DNA from 3 places in the Virgibacillus sp. Bac330 genome. Region 1 is predicted to be linked to each of the others. Evidence: a T-box and tRNA genes for the amino acid it is inferred to sense, from the RefSeq annotation. Region 1 holds a T-box; the other regions hold tRNA genes.
The links. The T-box of region 1 lies ahead of D9780_RS06195 (valine--tRNA ligase). A T-box ahead of a tRNA ligase gene usually reads a tRNA of that ligase, here a tRNA-Val.

Region 1 (4,155 bases):
ACAATATTAATGAGATGAAGGTGAAGCAAAATGGCGATGAGAATGACCATGAAGCGTTATCTGTCTCACCGGAAATTAATCAGACGAGTGGTGATCGACACATCCAAGATGAAGTCCAGGATGTCAGCTACTTAGCAGATATTTTTAGTAATAAAGCTGAAAATAATTATACTAGCATGAGGTTATGTATCGTACAGGAAGATGATACGATCGATTCTATTGCGGAAAGATATCAAGTTTCTGCATTACAATTAATTAAACAGAATCAATTGGATGATGATTACGATGTTACGCAAGGTCAATTACTGTATATTCCAGAAAAGAAAAACAAATGATGCTCTCTCTCCATTATAGAGGTAAGGTTGCCTGCAGCTTCCTTAAAAGCTAGTAGTGGCATCTCATTTTTCATTAACAAAGGTATATAATTATTTTACGCTATAGCAAAGTATGAGATTTTTTGGTTTATAATATAAGAAAAACAAAGGCTTTCGTCATAAGATTTGGCGACAAGCCAAGTTTTTCTAAGGCCAGATATAATTGAATTCTTTAATTTATCGCGGATAAAGGTGCTGTAAGACTTCTACTTCAAGATTGGAAGATGTGAGCGGAACAAGTCTAAGTGGGAGATACACCACCTTATTCCCTTTTTTGTAAAAACCCTTTAAAATCGTATTCTTGGGCTGCTGAACAACCAGCAGGTTATGAAAGAAAACCCCACTAAATAATAAGAGTGTAAAGGCGTGAGCCTAATTTTTGTTTGCTTTGAAACTAGGGTGGTGAAGAAAATGGATACCTTACAAGAAGTGTTGCATGCTTATTCTATTCGACCTTTTTACATAGAAAAACAAACAGAGCGGCTCTACATGGTGCAAGACTACAACCAGCAATATGCGTTGAAACATAGCCGGCTAACGGAAGAAACAATCGTTATGTGGGAACAAGTTTATAAATTGGCATATGAAGAATATCTTTTTCCTATTTTACCAGTTTACTTAACGAAGCTAGGAAAGTTATATGAAAAAAAAGGAGAATTTATTTATTATGTGACACCTTGGAAAGAAAGCCGAGAAACAGAATTAGATCAATCCACGATTGATAAAATCTTTCAAAGTTTTGGATTGATTCACATGAAAACAAAACGGCGACATTTGGTTGAAGTCCAACAGTTTAAGCAAGCTTTTCAACAGTATAAACAGCATTGCTTGACCTTACAGCAACAATTACTTGCATTTGTAGAGGAGTACGAACAACATCGCTTTATGTCCCCGTTTGAGTTACTTGTTTGTACGCAATTTAAAGATGTTAATTATAGTCTGAATGAAACGATACGAAGAATTGATCAGCTGTTGGAAGAACAGGAAGAGACTTGGTATTATAGTTTGTGCCATAAGAACATCAAAACTTCACATACTTTAGTTGATCAAGGTCAGCTCTATTTTATAAATTGGGAGAATGCAGGGTTTGACTATCCCATTTTTGATTTAGTTGCTTTTTTTCAAGAAGAAACAAAGCATTATGATACTCCGACTAATATGCTACTGCGCGGATTTGACAAGTATATGAATGAGAACGAACTGACCAAGAAAGAACTTTATTTGTTAGTCATTCAATTATTAGACCCACAAGCTTATCTAAGTTGTGTCAAAAATCATAAACAAGCAAACACATCCATGATGAAACAAATAATTCATTTACAGCATACATTTCGACGTATACTGTTTGGGTTGCACCTTTCTGCACATGTGGAAAAAACGTTTGATACGATCGATCTAGATGATCTGGACGACCTAGATGATTTGGATGAAACAGATTAAATCCATTCCAAATAAAAAGCTATAAAAATGCCAACGATAATACCAAGAAGAAATACATCAAAGGTGGTTGGGAAAAATAAAGTACGAATCAATTGAAAAATTAATATAGGCAGTGTACATCTTTCAATTACGATAATACAATTTCTGGCCCATGGTGGTAGTCGGTAACGGTAATATCTTGCCAATGAGACTCTCTCCTTTACATCAGAAATTTTTATGTTACTATACTATATGTATAAATTGATCTTTTTGGTGCAAACCTTACTATGTAACGGGTTATTATTTAAGAGATAACAAACACTTACAATAACAGTGAAGAGCTACATTCTTTAAGCTGCTTTTTGTCGTAAACATTCCAGAGCTGGGAAAAGAATGCGCTATTTCATTTTAGTGAGGAAACAGTTGACGTAAAGAGGAATTATATATAAAATAAAGCTATTCTAATAATATGCATGTAAACAATGAAAATGTAAAGAATGGGAAGAGTACAGGATAATTATCATGTAGAGATGGAAATCATTGGCTGAAAGTTTCCTTGAAAATTATGCTGGAATGTCGCCCAGGAACAGCTCCTTTGAACAAATAAGGCTAAGATGCTGCCTTTTTTAAGTAGAAGGAAGCCGGTCTATGTACCGTTATCAACAAATGAAGTGTGTATACTTTGTTTCTTTACTACACTAGAAGTATACAAATAAAGGTGGTACCACGGAGAGCAAACCCTTTTCGTCCTTTTATAGGACAAAAGGGTTTTTTTATACACTTTAGTAAGTGTCAAAAACGTATAAGTGAAACTACAGCTTGCTAAAAAAGATATTGTAAGGAGGAGCATGTTATGTACGAACAAGAATCAAAACCTTCACTTTCTGCTAAATACAATCCGCAGGAAGTAGAAAAAGGTCGCTATCAATTTTGGCTAGAAGGAAACTATTTTAAAGCAAAGAACGATATGGAGAAAGAACCCTATTCTATTGTTATTCCCCCACCAAATGTTACAGGACGATTGCATTTGGGACACGCTTGGGATACGACAATGCAAGACACCATTTCTAGAATGAAACGTATGCAAGGATATGATGTATTATGGCTCCCTGGTATGGATCATGCTGGGATTGCTACACAAGCAAAAGTGGAAGAAAAGCTAAAAGAACAAGATACGAATCGTTATGAGCTAGGTAGAGAAAAATTTCTCGAAAAGGCTTGGGAATGGAAGGAAGAGTACGCTGCGTTTATTCGTTCACAATGGGAAAAGTTAGGGCTTAGTTTAGACTATTCACGTGAACGGTTTACGCTTGATGAAGGTTTGTCAGACGCAGTTAGAGAAGTATTTGTAAAGTTATACGAACAAGGTTTAATTTATCGTGGAGAATATATTATAAACTGGGATCCAGATACAAAAACGGCTTTATCCGATATTGAAGTGATTTATGAAGAAGTGCAGGGCAAATTTTATCATATGCGCTATCCGTTAAAAGATAGTGATGAGAAAATCGAAATTGCTACCACACGTCCAGAGACGATGTTAGGTGATACTGCGATTGCTGTTCACCCTGATGATAAACGATATAGCCATTTAATTGGCAAAAAAGCTATTTTGCCCATCGTCGGTCGGGAAATACCAATTGTTGCAGATGAGTATGTAGATATGGAATTTGGTTCTGGTGCAGTGAAAATTACGCCTGCTCACGATCCAAACGATTTCGAAGTTGGGAATAGACATGATTTAGAACGAGTATTAGTTATGCATGAAGATGGAACGATGAACGAAAATGCTGGTATTTATGAAGGAATGGACCGATTTGTGTGCAGAAAACAAATTGTTCATGATTTGAAAGAACAAGGTGTACTGTTTAAGATTGAAGACCATGTACACCAAGTTGGTCACTCCGAACGAAGTGGCGCTGTCGTAGAGCCATATTTATCTACGCAATGGTTTGTAAAAATGAAACCATTAGCAGATGCTGCAATCGAGCTACAAGCAGGAAGTGACAAAGTTAATTTTGTTCCACAGCGTTTTGAAAGAACTTATTTAAATTGGATGGAAAATATTCGTGATTGGTGTATTTCTCGCCAACTATGGTGGGGGCACCGCATACCAGCTTGGCATCATAAAGAAACAAAAGAAATTTATGTCGGCAAGGAAGCTCCCGACGATATAGAAAATTGGGAACAAGATGAAGATGTATTAGACACTTGGTTTTCATCTGCTTTATGGCCTTTTTCAACCATGGGGTGGCCGGATGTAGAAGCAGAAGATTACAAGCGATATTTTCCAACTGGGGTTCTCGTAACAGGTTATGATATTATTTTCTTCTGGGTTTCACGAATGATTTTTCAATCGAAG
Region 2 (4,155 bases), 1.7 Mb from region 1:
CTTTCACATCAGACTTAAAGGACCGCCTGCGCGCGCTTTACGCCCAATAATTCCGGACAACGCTTGCCCCCTACGTATTACCGCGGCTGCTGGCACGTAGTTAGCCGGGGCTTTCTGGTTAGGTACCGTCAAGGTGCCAACCTATTCGAATGGCACTTGTTCTTCCCTAACAACAGAGTTTTACGATCCGAAAACCTTCATCACTCACGCGGCGTTGCTCCGTCAGACTTTCGTCCATTGCGGAAGATTCCCTACTGCTGCCTCCCGTAGGAGTCTGGGCCGTGTCTCAGTCCCAGTGTGGCCGATCACCCTCTCAGGTCGGCTACGCATCGTTGCCTTGGTGAGCCTTTACCTCACCAACTAGCTAATGCGCCGCGGGCCCATCTGTAAGTGACAGCATATGCCGCCTTTTAACATTGCGTCATGCGACGCTTTGTTTCATCCGGTATTAGCCCCGGTTTCCCGGAGTTATCCCAGTCTTACAGGTAGGTTGCCCACGTGTTACTCACCCGTCCGCCGCTCGTTCCACAAGCGTCACTCCCGAAGGAGATCTGCTTGCTTCCCGCGCTCGACTTGCATGTATTAGGCACGCCGCCAGCGTTCGTCCTGAGCCAAGATCAAACTCTCCATAAAAGTTTGTGATGATGAACACCGTTCTTCATCATTCTTAGCTGCTGAGATTTCTCTCAGTTTATTTCTTAAGAAAAAACAGGGTTTGTTTTTTCCTTGACATACTGGTTGTTTTGTTCAGTTTTCAAAGAGCAAATATATTATGGTGGAGCCTAGCGGGATCGAACCGCTGACCTCCTGCGTGCAAGGCAGGCGCTCTCCCAGCTGAGCTAAGGCCCCGAGAAAATGGTCGGGAAGACAGGATTTGAACCTGCGACCCCATGGTCCCAAACCATGTGCTCTACCAAGCTGAGCTACTTCCCGTAATATGGCGCGCCCGAGAGGAGTCGAACCCCTAACCTCTTGATCCGTAGTCAAACGCTCTATCCAATTGAGCTACGGGCGCTTATGGTGCCGAGGGCCGGACTCGAACCGGCACGGTAGAAACCTACCGCAGGATTTTAAGTCCTGTGCGTCTGCCAATTCCGCCACCCCGGCTTGGCTTTGGAGCGGAAGACGGGATTCGAACCCGCGACCCCCACCTTGGCAAGGTGGTGTTCTACCACTGAACTACTTCCGCATAAATACCAAACTTTGAACTTTTTGTGGTGCGGGTGGAGGGAGTCGAACCCCCACGTCCGAAGACACTAGATCCTAAGTCTAGCGCGTCTGCCAATTCCGCCACACCCGCAATATTTAAATGTGTAATGGTGAGCCATGGAGGATTCGAACCTCCGACCCTCTGATTAAAAGTCAGATGCTCTACCGACTGAGCTAATGGCTCGTATAATTTAATAATTTAAAATATCATCTCTAGTCTAGATGGTGCCGGCCAGAGGACTTGAACCCCCAACCTACTGATTACAAGTCAGTTGCTCTACCAATTGAGCTAGGCCGGCAATGGTGGAGGATGCAGGGCTCGAACCTGCGACCCCTTGCTTGTAAGGCAAGTGCTCTCCCAGCTGAGCTAATCCTCCAAATACTATAATACTGGTCGGTATATACTGAATTAAAAATGTATATCGCCTGGCGGCGTCCTACTCTTGCAGGGACAAAGTCCCAACTACCATCGGCGCTGGAGAGCTTAACTACTGTGTTCGGCATGGGAACAGGTGTGACCTCTCCGCCATTACTACCAGGCAAAGTTGCTATCTGTTATGTTGTGCTTCAAAGAGGCACAAATCTTATTATAATCGTTTTTGTGAAAAAATCAAGATCTTTGTTGAAAAAAGTCATTTTTTCCTTGTTACCTTGAAAACTAAATAAGAGATCATTCAACGTACATCTACCAAAAAGGTTAGTTAAGTCCTCGATCTATTAGTATTCGTCAGCTCCACGTGTCACCACGCTTCCACCTCGAACCTATCAACCTCATCATCTCTGAGGGATCTTACTCACTTATAGTGATGGGAAGTCTCATCTTGAGGGGGGCTTCATGCTTAGATGCTTTCAGCACTTATCCCTGCCACACGTAGCTACCCAGCTATGCTCCTGGCGGAACAACTGGTACACCAGCGGTGTGTCCATCCCGGTCCTCTCGTACTAAGGACAGCTCCTCTCAAACCTCCTGCGCCCACGACGGATAGGGACCGAACTGTCTCACGACGTTCTGAACCCAGCTCGCGTACCGCTTTAATGGGCGAACAGCCCAACCCTTGGGACCGACTACAGCCCCAGGATGCGATGAGCCGACATCGAGGTGCCAAACCTCCCCGTCGATGTGAACTCTTGGGGGAGATAAGCCTGTTATCCCCGGGGTAGCTTTTATCCGTTGAGCGATGGCCCTTCCATGCGGAACCACCGGATCACTAAGCCCGACTTTCGTCCCTGCTCGACTTGTAGGTCTCGCAGTCAAGCTCCCTTCTGCCTTTACACTCTGCGAATGATTTCCAACCATTCTGAGGGAACCTTTGGGCGCCTCCGTTACCTTTTGGGAGGCGACCGCCCCAGTCAAACTGCCCGCCTGACACTGTCTCCGGACCGGATTACGGCCCTGGGTTAGAAGGTTCGTACAGCCAGGGTGGTATCCCACGGTTGCCTCCACGTAAGCTAGCGCTCACGCTTCGATGGCTCCCACCTATCCTGTACAAGCTGTACCAACATTCAATATCAGGCTACAGTAAAGCTCCACGGGGTCTTTCCGTCCTGTCGCGGGTAATGCGCATCTTCACGCATAGTATAATTTCACCGGGTCTCTCGTTGAGACAGTGCCCAAGTCGTTGCACCTTTCGTGCGGGTCGGAACTTACCCGACAAGGAATTTCGCTACCTTAGGACCGTTATAGTTACGGCCGCCGTTTACTGGGGCTTCGGTTCTACGCTTCGCACCGAAGTGCTAACGCTTCCCCTTAACCTTCCAGCACCGGGCAGGTGTCAGCCCCTATACTTCGCCTTTCGGCTTCGCAGAGACCTGTGTTTTTGCTAAACAGTCGCTTGGGCCTATTCACTGCGGCTCCTCCTTAAAGGAGCACCCCTTCTCCCGAAGTTACGGGGTCATTTTGCCGAGTTCCTTAACGAGAGTTCTCCCGCTCACCTTAGGATTCTCTCCTCGCCTACCTGTGTCGGTTTGCGGTACGGGCACCTATGAACTCACTAGAGGCTTTTCTTGGCAGTGTGAAATCCGGAACTTCGGTACTCTATTTCCCTCCCCATCACAGCTTGAAATTGTCGAACGGATTTGCCTATCCGACTTTCTCACTGCTTGGGCGCACACGTCCATCGGTGCGCATTCCTTATCCTACTGCGTCCCCCCATCGTTCAAACGTTCATGAGGTGGTACAGGAATATCTACCTGTTGTCCATCGCCTACGCCTTTCGGCCTCGGCTTAGGTCCCGACTAACCCTGAGAGGACGAGCCTTCCTCAGGAAACCTTAGGCATTCGGTGAAAGAGATTCTCACTCTTTTTTCGCTACTCATACCGGCATTCTCACTTCTAAGCGCTCCACCAGTCCTCACGATCTGACTTCACAGCACTTAGAACGCTCTCCTACCATTGTTCGTAAGAACAATCCGCAGCTTCGGTGATACGTTTAGCCCCGGTACATTTTCGGCGCAGAGTCACTCGACCAGTGAGCTATTACGCACTCTTTAAATGGTGGCTGCTTCTAAGCCAACATCCTGGTTGTCTGGGCAACTCCACATCCTTTTCCACTTAACGTATACTTTGGGACCTTAGCTGGCGGTCTGGGCTGTTTCCCTTTCGACTATGAACCTTATCACCCATAGTCTGACTCCCAAGGATAAGTAGCTGGCATTCGGAGTTTGACTGAATTCGGTAACCCGATGAGGGCCCCTAGTTCAATCAGTGCTCTACCTCCAGTACTCTTTCCTTGAGGCTAGCCCTAAAGCTATTTCGGAGAGAACCAGCTATCTCCGTGTTCGATTGGCATTTCACCCCTACCCACACCTCATCCCCGCATTTTTCAACATACGTGGGTTCGGGCCTCCAGTCAGTGTTACCTGACCTTCACCCTGGACATGGGTAGATCACACGGTTTCGGGTCTACGACCGCATACTATATTCGCCCTATTCAGACTCGCTTTCGC
Region 3 (4,155 bases), 1.6 Mb from region 1:
ATTAAAGGCGTTAAACAACCTTACCGATGACAACATTTATCCTGGACAAGTACTAGTCATTAGTGGATCTCCTTCAGGAAGTGCAAGTTTTGTAGAAGTAATTACTGCAAGTTTATGGGTGTATGATGTTCCTGACTGGGACGCAAAATACGAAATAGTGCACCAAGGAGAGGTATTTACGGTAAATGATGCATTATATGTAAATGGATCTAAAATGTATAAGTTAAAGTCTGGGTTATATATTACCGGAAATTCAAACTATGTACGTTATTTTTCTAAGTAGATGGAATAGAGTGGATAGGATATGAAAAGAAGCGGGGAAGAAAACTCCGCTCTTTTCATATTTTTGATTTTCTATTAGCCACCAATAATATGATATCCAGAATCTACATGGAGGACTTCTCCAGTTACGCCGCGTGATAGCTCGCTCATAAAAAATAATGTTGCGTCGCCCACTTGATCTTGGTCTACATTTCTTCGTAAAGGTGCCTTTTCTTCAATAAGCCCTAGTTTTTCATTAAATCCGGAAACCCCTTTCGCGGATAATGTGCGGATAGGACCAGCAGAAACTGCGTTGACACGAATATCATATTTCCCCATGTCTTCAGCAAGATAACGGACGCTTGCTTCAAGGGAAGCTTTGGCAACGCCCATAATATTGTAATTTTGAATGACTTTTTCTGCACCGAGATAGGTTTGTGTGACGATGCTACCACCTTCTGTCATAAGCTCTTTAGCAGCTTTTGTAACAGCAACTAATGAAAAAGCGCTAATTTCATGTGCTAATAGAAATCCTTCTCTGGACGTATTTGCGTATTCTCCCTTTAACTCATCACGATTGGCAAAAGCTACAGAGTGCACAACACCGTGAATGACTCCTACCTTGTCTTTAATAGAAGCAAATGCATTTGTAATACTTTCATCACTTGCAACATCACATTCGACAATACCTTTAGCTTCAATGTTATGTTTGTCGAGCAATTTTGTTAGCTTACCGTAAGATCTATCTTGACGGTATGTGAAAATTAAATTTGCACCGGCTTTATGTAATGAAGTCGTTACACCCCAAGCGATACTTCGTTCGCTGGCAACGCCCATGATGACAATATTTTTACCTTCTACTAAGTTACTCATTAACGTACCTCCAATATCCTTTTTAATCGAGCATGAAAGTGCCTCAAGTTTATCATAAGGAACTATTTTCACAAAGAAAATAGTACATGGCACTTAAATGCTTCATTACATGTACTTTAATGTTTTTATTATATCCTAATTTTCATTTTGAAAGAAACCGTTAGCTATGCGCGTTATTTTGACAAGATAAAAGCTGATTTGACAAGGTTTAAAAAAGAAATTAAAAAAAATTACATTTTCCCTTTACAAATGATATAGAACTAGGTATAATAAAATTCGTCAGTTTCGAAAAGGGAACTGGAAGATGAAAACATCCTGGCCCGTTGGTCAAGCGGTTAAGACACCGCCCTTTCACGGCGGTAACACGGGTTCGAATCCCGTACGGGTCACCATGGAGGATTAGCTCAGCTGGGAGAGCACTTGCCTTACAAGCAAGGGGTCGCAGGTTCGAGCCCTGCATCCTCCACCATTGCCGGCCTAGCTCAATTGGTAGAGCAACTGACTTGTAATCAGTAGGTTGGGGGTTCAAGTCCTCTGGCCGGCACCACTTTTAAAAAAATGAATAAAGATTATTGTATGTGTTCATACTACTGGAGGGGTAGCGAAGTGGCTAAACGCGGCGGACTGTAAATCCGCTCCCTCAGGGTTCGGGAGTTCGAATCTCTCCCCCTCCACCATTTAAAATTGTTGGGCCATAGCCAAGCGGTAAGGCATCGGGTTTTGATCCCGTGTACCCCAGGTTCGAATCCTGGTGGCCCAGCCATTTTTTATTTTAAGGGACTTTTCTAACCTATATATAATAGAGCAATTGGCTAGAATGGACATTATAATTGGAATGCATTGAATAGGAGCCATTAGCTCAGTTGGTAGAGCATCTGACTTTTAATCAGAGGGTCGGAGGTTCGAATCCTCCATGGCTCACCAATATTTTAAATCAACATATTTCTACATAATTACAAACAAGGTTGCGACATGTTAGTGACCTTGTTTTTTTTAATATAAAAAACCCCTCTATTATTATCTATAGCTATGTCAACAATTTAAATTAGGGATGGGAAAAATAACAGCAAATATTGTATATGCGTGGTGAGAGAGTGGGTACATACCTTCATAGAATGCAGGATTTTTTGGATATAGATACGTATCATTTCTCAGATGATCAATTAGATTCTTTACTAGAAGAAATGCTTGAAAACATCGGACATACTGATCCTGAAATACGAGACGATCTTATTTACAATAGTTTCGTTAAACTGATATTGAAAGATTACGTAACGAAAGAGCAAACAATATATATTTTACAAAAGTGCATGAGTGAACAGTATCTGTTTTTTAATATAGAAGATAAAACGATAGGAGATAGCGTGTTTACGCGCTCATTCTCAGCGCTTGTAATAGCTACAATTTTATATAAGGATGCAACAACTAGAAACTTATCTAGTGAGCTCGTATTGTACGCCATTCATGTAGGTATAGAATACTTGTTATTAGAACAGGACTATCGTGGTTATGTTGAAGAAAAGGGGTGGGCACATAGCATTGCGCATGGTAGTGATCTGCTGGCTACTTGTGTATTACATCCTGAATTTGATGCGAGCCAAACGAAAGCATGTCTTCACGCAATAAGGAAATGTGTTTTGGTTGAGTATCCTTATATTGATGAAGAAGACGAACGTCTTATTCAAGTTATGGAAGCTTTAATTAAAAAAGGTATGGAAGATATAGAATTACGCAATTGGATTGCAGATTTAGAAGTAGAACTCCATCTCCCTCATGAAAGATACCGTATTGAATGGAATGTAAAACGTTTTTGTTATTCCTTATACATAACTCTGTTACAACATAGAGAATTTTCAGCATCTAGGCAAGCCATTTTGGATAAGTATCAGCAAAATAATTAAAAATGCATAGAATCGATGGGCAAAAGCATAGCTAGTAATAAGGCGTTGTTATATTTAAAGGTAAGAAAGTATAAAATTTGATGCTATGGCGTAACCAAATAACCGAATGAGCCCCGCTCAGCTCCATCGCCCAGCAACTAGGCGACTTCATGAATCGCCTTACGATAAGTCATCATCGTTTTGTAATAAATAGGAAGGCCGACTAAAGATGTGCTTGCTGGAGGGCGCCGGCATACTCCTGTTGCAGGAGCATGATTCCTAAAACGTTCGTTGATTCGTTCCAGTCGCTACGTTGCCACGGGCGCCCCGAGCCTTTGTTCTTTATATGCTGTTGTTCATAGTTGCTATTATACAACGGTTAGTTTTACTTTAAATTCATAACAATACTGTGGTATTATGTGTTTGTTTACACTACAACTAATCAAATTTATAATATAATGTACAAAATCATGATATACTTTTTATAGAAATGTATATCTATAAAAACGTGTTCATATATTTTAGGCTCTATGTACGTTATTCTTCATAACAATGAGCTGTTAAAAGCATATATAAATGTTGGTCGTCCTAGAAAATAGAGACGCTCTGGACAAGGGTATATACATGCTTCATTGTCCATCCTTTTTAGTGGATAATTGAAATTTTATATAATAGAAATACTATTTATTATGCGTAGGGCATGATTGGCGAGAGGACATAAAGATGGTAAAATATTTGAGGGCATGCTAATAGCTTATTTAGCGGCTGACGTAATAACCAATTCTAATTAAAAGGATTGGAGAATTAAAATTGTAATTTCTTCAAACGTTTGTTTGAATTTATGTACAGGATGGCTGTTACAAACTTAAGCATATATTTCCTTTTTTCTTCTTTTACATGATTAGGAGAATGAAGTGTTTACGTTAATCATTGCTTAGTAGTAAGCAAGTTTTCTTAACCTGCCCACATTAAAATTAAGATATGATGTTGTGTATATTATTATAAAAGGATGAGCGGCGATGCAGACTTCCAGAATTCCTGGTTTCTATAAGCAAACAGTTACAAAGCGAAGAGAATTGCTAAAAAACGTGGAGGCGTTTACGGAAGAAGCTTTTCATGTTCTTTCTTCACCAGAACCGCT

Region 2: it encodes a tRNA-Val, which carries the amino acid that the T-box ahead of D9780_RS06195 (valine--tRNA ligase) is inferred to sense. The anticodon was not compared.
Region 3: it encodes a tRNA-Val, which carries the amino acid that the T-box ahead of D9780_RS06195 (valine--tRNA ligase) is inferred to sense. The anticodon was not compared.

The regions. Positions count from the first base shown of each region.
Region 1 is NZ_CP033048.1:1,354,017-1,358,171, forward strand. It holds gene D9780_RS06180 (LysM peptidoglycan-binding domain-containing protein) at 1-335, shown strand, start outside; gene D9780_RS06185 (phosphotransferase) at 786-1,814, shown strand; gene D9780_RS06190 (hypothetical protein) at 1,811-1,999, opposite strand; T-box leader at 2,278-2,548, shown strand; gene D9780_RS06195 (valine--tRNA ligase) at 2,647-4,155, shown strand, end outside.
Region 2 is NZ_CP033048.1:4,067,915-4,072,069, reverse strand. It holds rRNA gene D9780_RS18970 (16S ribosomal RNA) at 1-633, opposite strand, end outside; tRNA gene D9780_RS18965 (tRNA-Ala) at 774-849, opposite strand; tRNA gene D9780_RS18960 (tRNA-Pro) at 857-933, opposite strand; tRNA gene D9780_RS18955 (tRNA-Arg) at 939-1,015, opposite strand; tRNA gene D9780_RS18950 (tRNA-Leu) at 1,019-1,107, opposite strand; tRNA gene D9780_RS18945 (tRNA-Gly) at 1,115-1,189, opposite strand; tRNA gene D9780_RS18940 (tRNA-Leu) at 1,216-1,300, opposite strand; tRNA gene D9780_RS18935 (tRNA-Lys) at 1,318-1,393, opposite strand; tRNA gene D9780_RS18930 (tRNA-Thr) at 1,433-1,508, opposite strand; tRNA gene D9780_RS18925 (tRNA-Val) at 1,511-1,586, opposite strand; rRNA gene rrf (5S ribosomal RNA) at 1,634-1,749, opposite strand; rRNA gene D9780_RS18915 (23S ribosomal RNA) at 1,907-4,155, opposite strand, start outside.
Region 3 is NZ_CP033048.1:4,240,541-4,244,695, forward strand. It holds gene D9780_RS21265 (N-acetylmuramoyl-L-alanine amidase) at 1-283, shown strand, start outside; gene fabI (enoyl-ACP reductase FabI) at 358-1,134, opposite strand; tRNA gene D9780_RS19880 (tRNA-Glu) at 1,452-1,526, shown strand; tRNA gene D9780_RS19885 (tRNA-Val) at 1,528-1,603, shown strand; tRNA gene D9780_RS19890 (tRNA-Thr) at 1,606-1,681, shown strand; tRNA gene D9780_RS19895 (tRNA-Tyr) at 1,727-1,811, shown strand; tRNA gene D9780_RS19900 (tRNA-Gln) at 1,823-1,897, shown strand; tRNA gene D9780_RS19905 (tRNA-Lys) at 1,983-2,058, shown strand; gene D9780_RS19910 (DUF2785 domain-containing protein) at 2,262-3,035, shown strand; gene D9780_RS19915 (hydroxymethylglutaryl-CoA reductase, degradative) at 4,034-4,155, shown strand, end outside.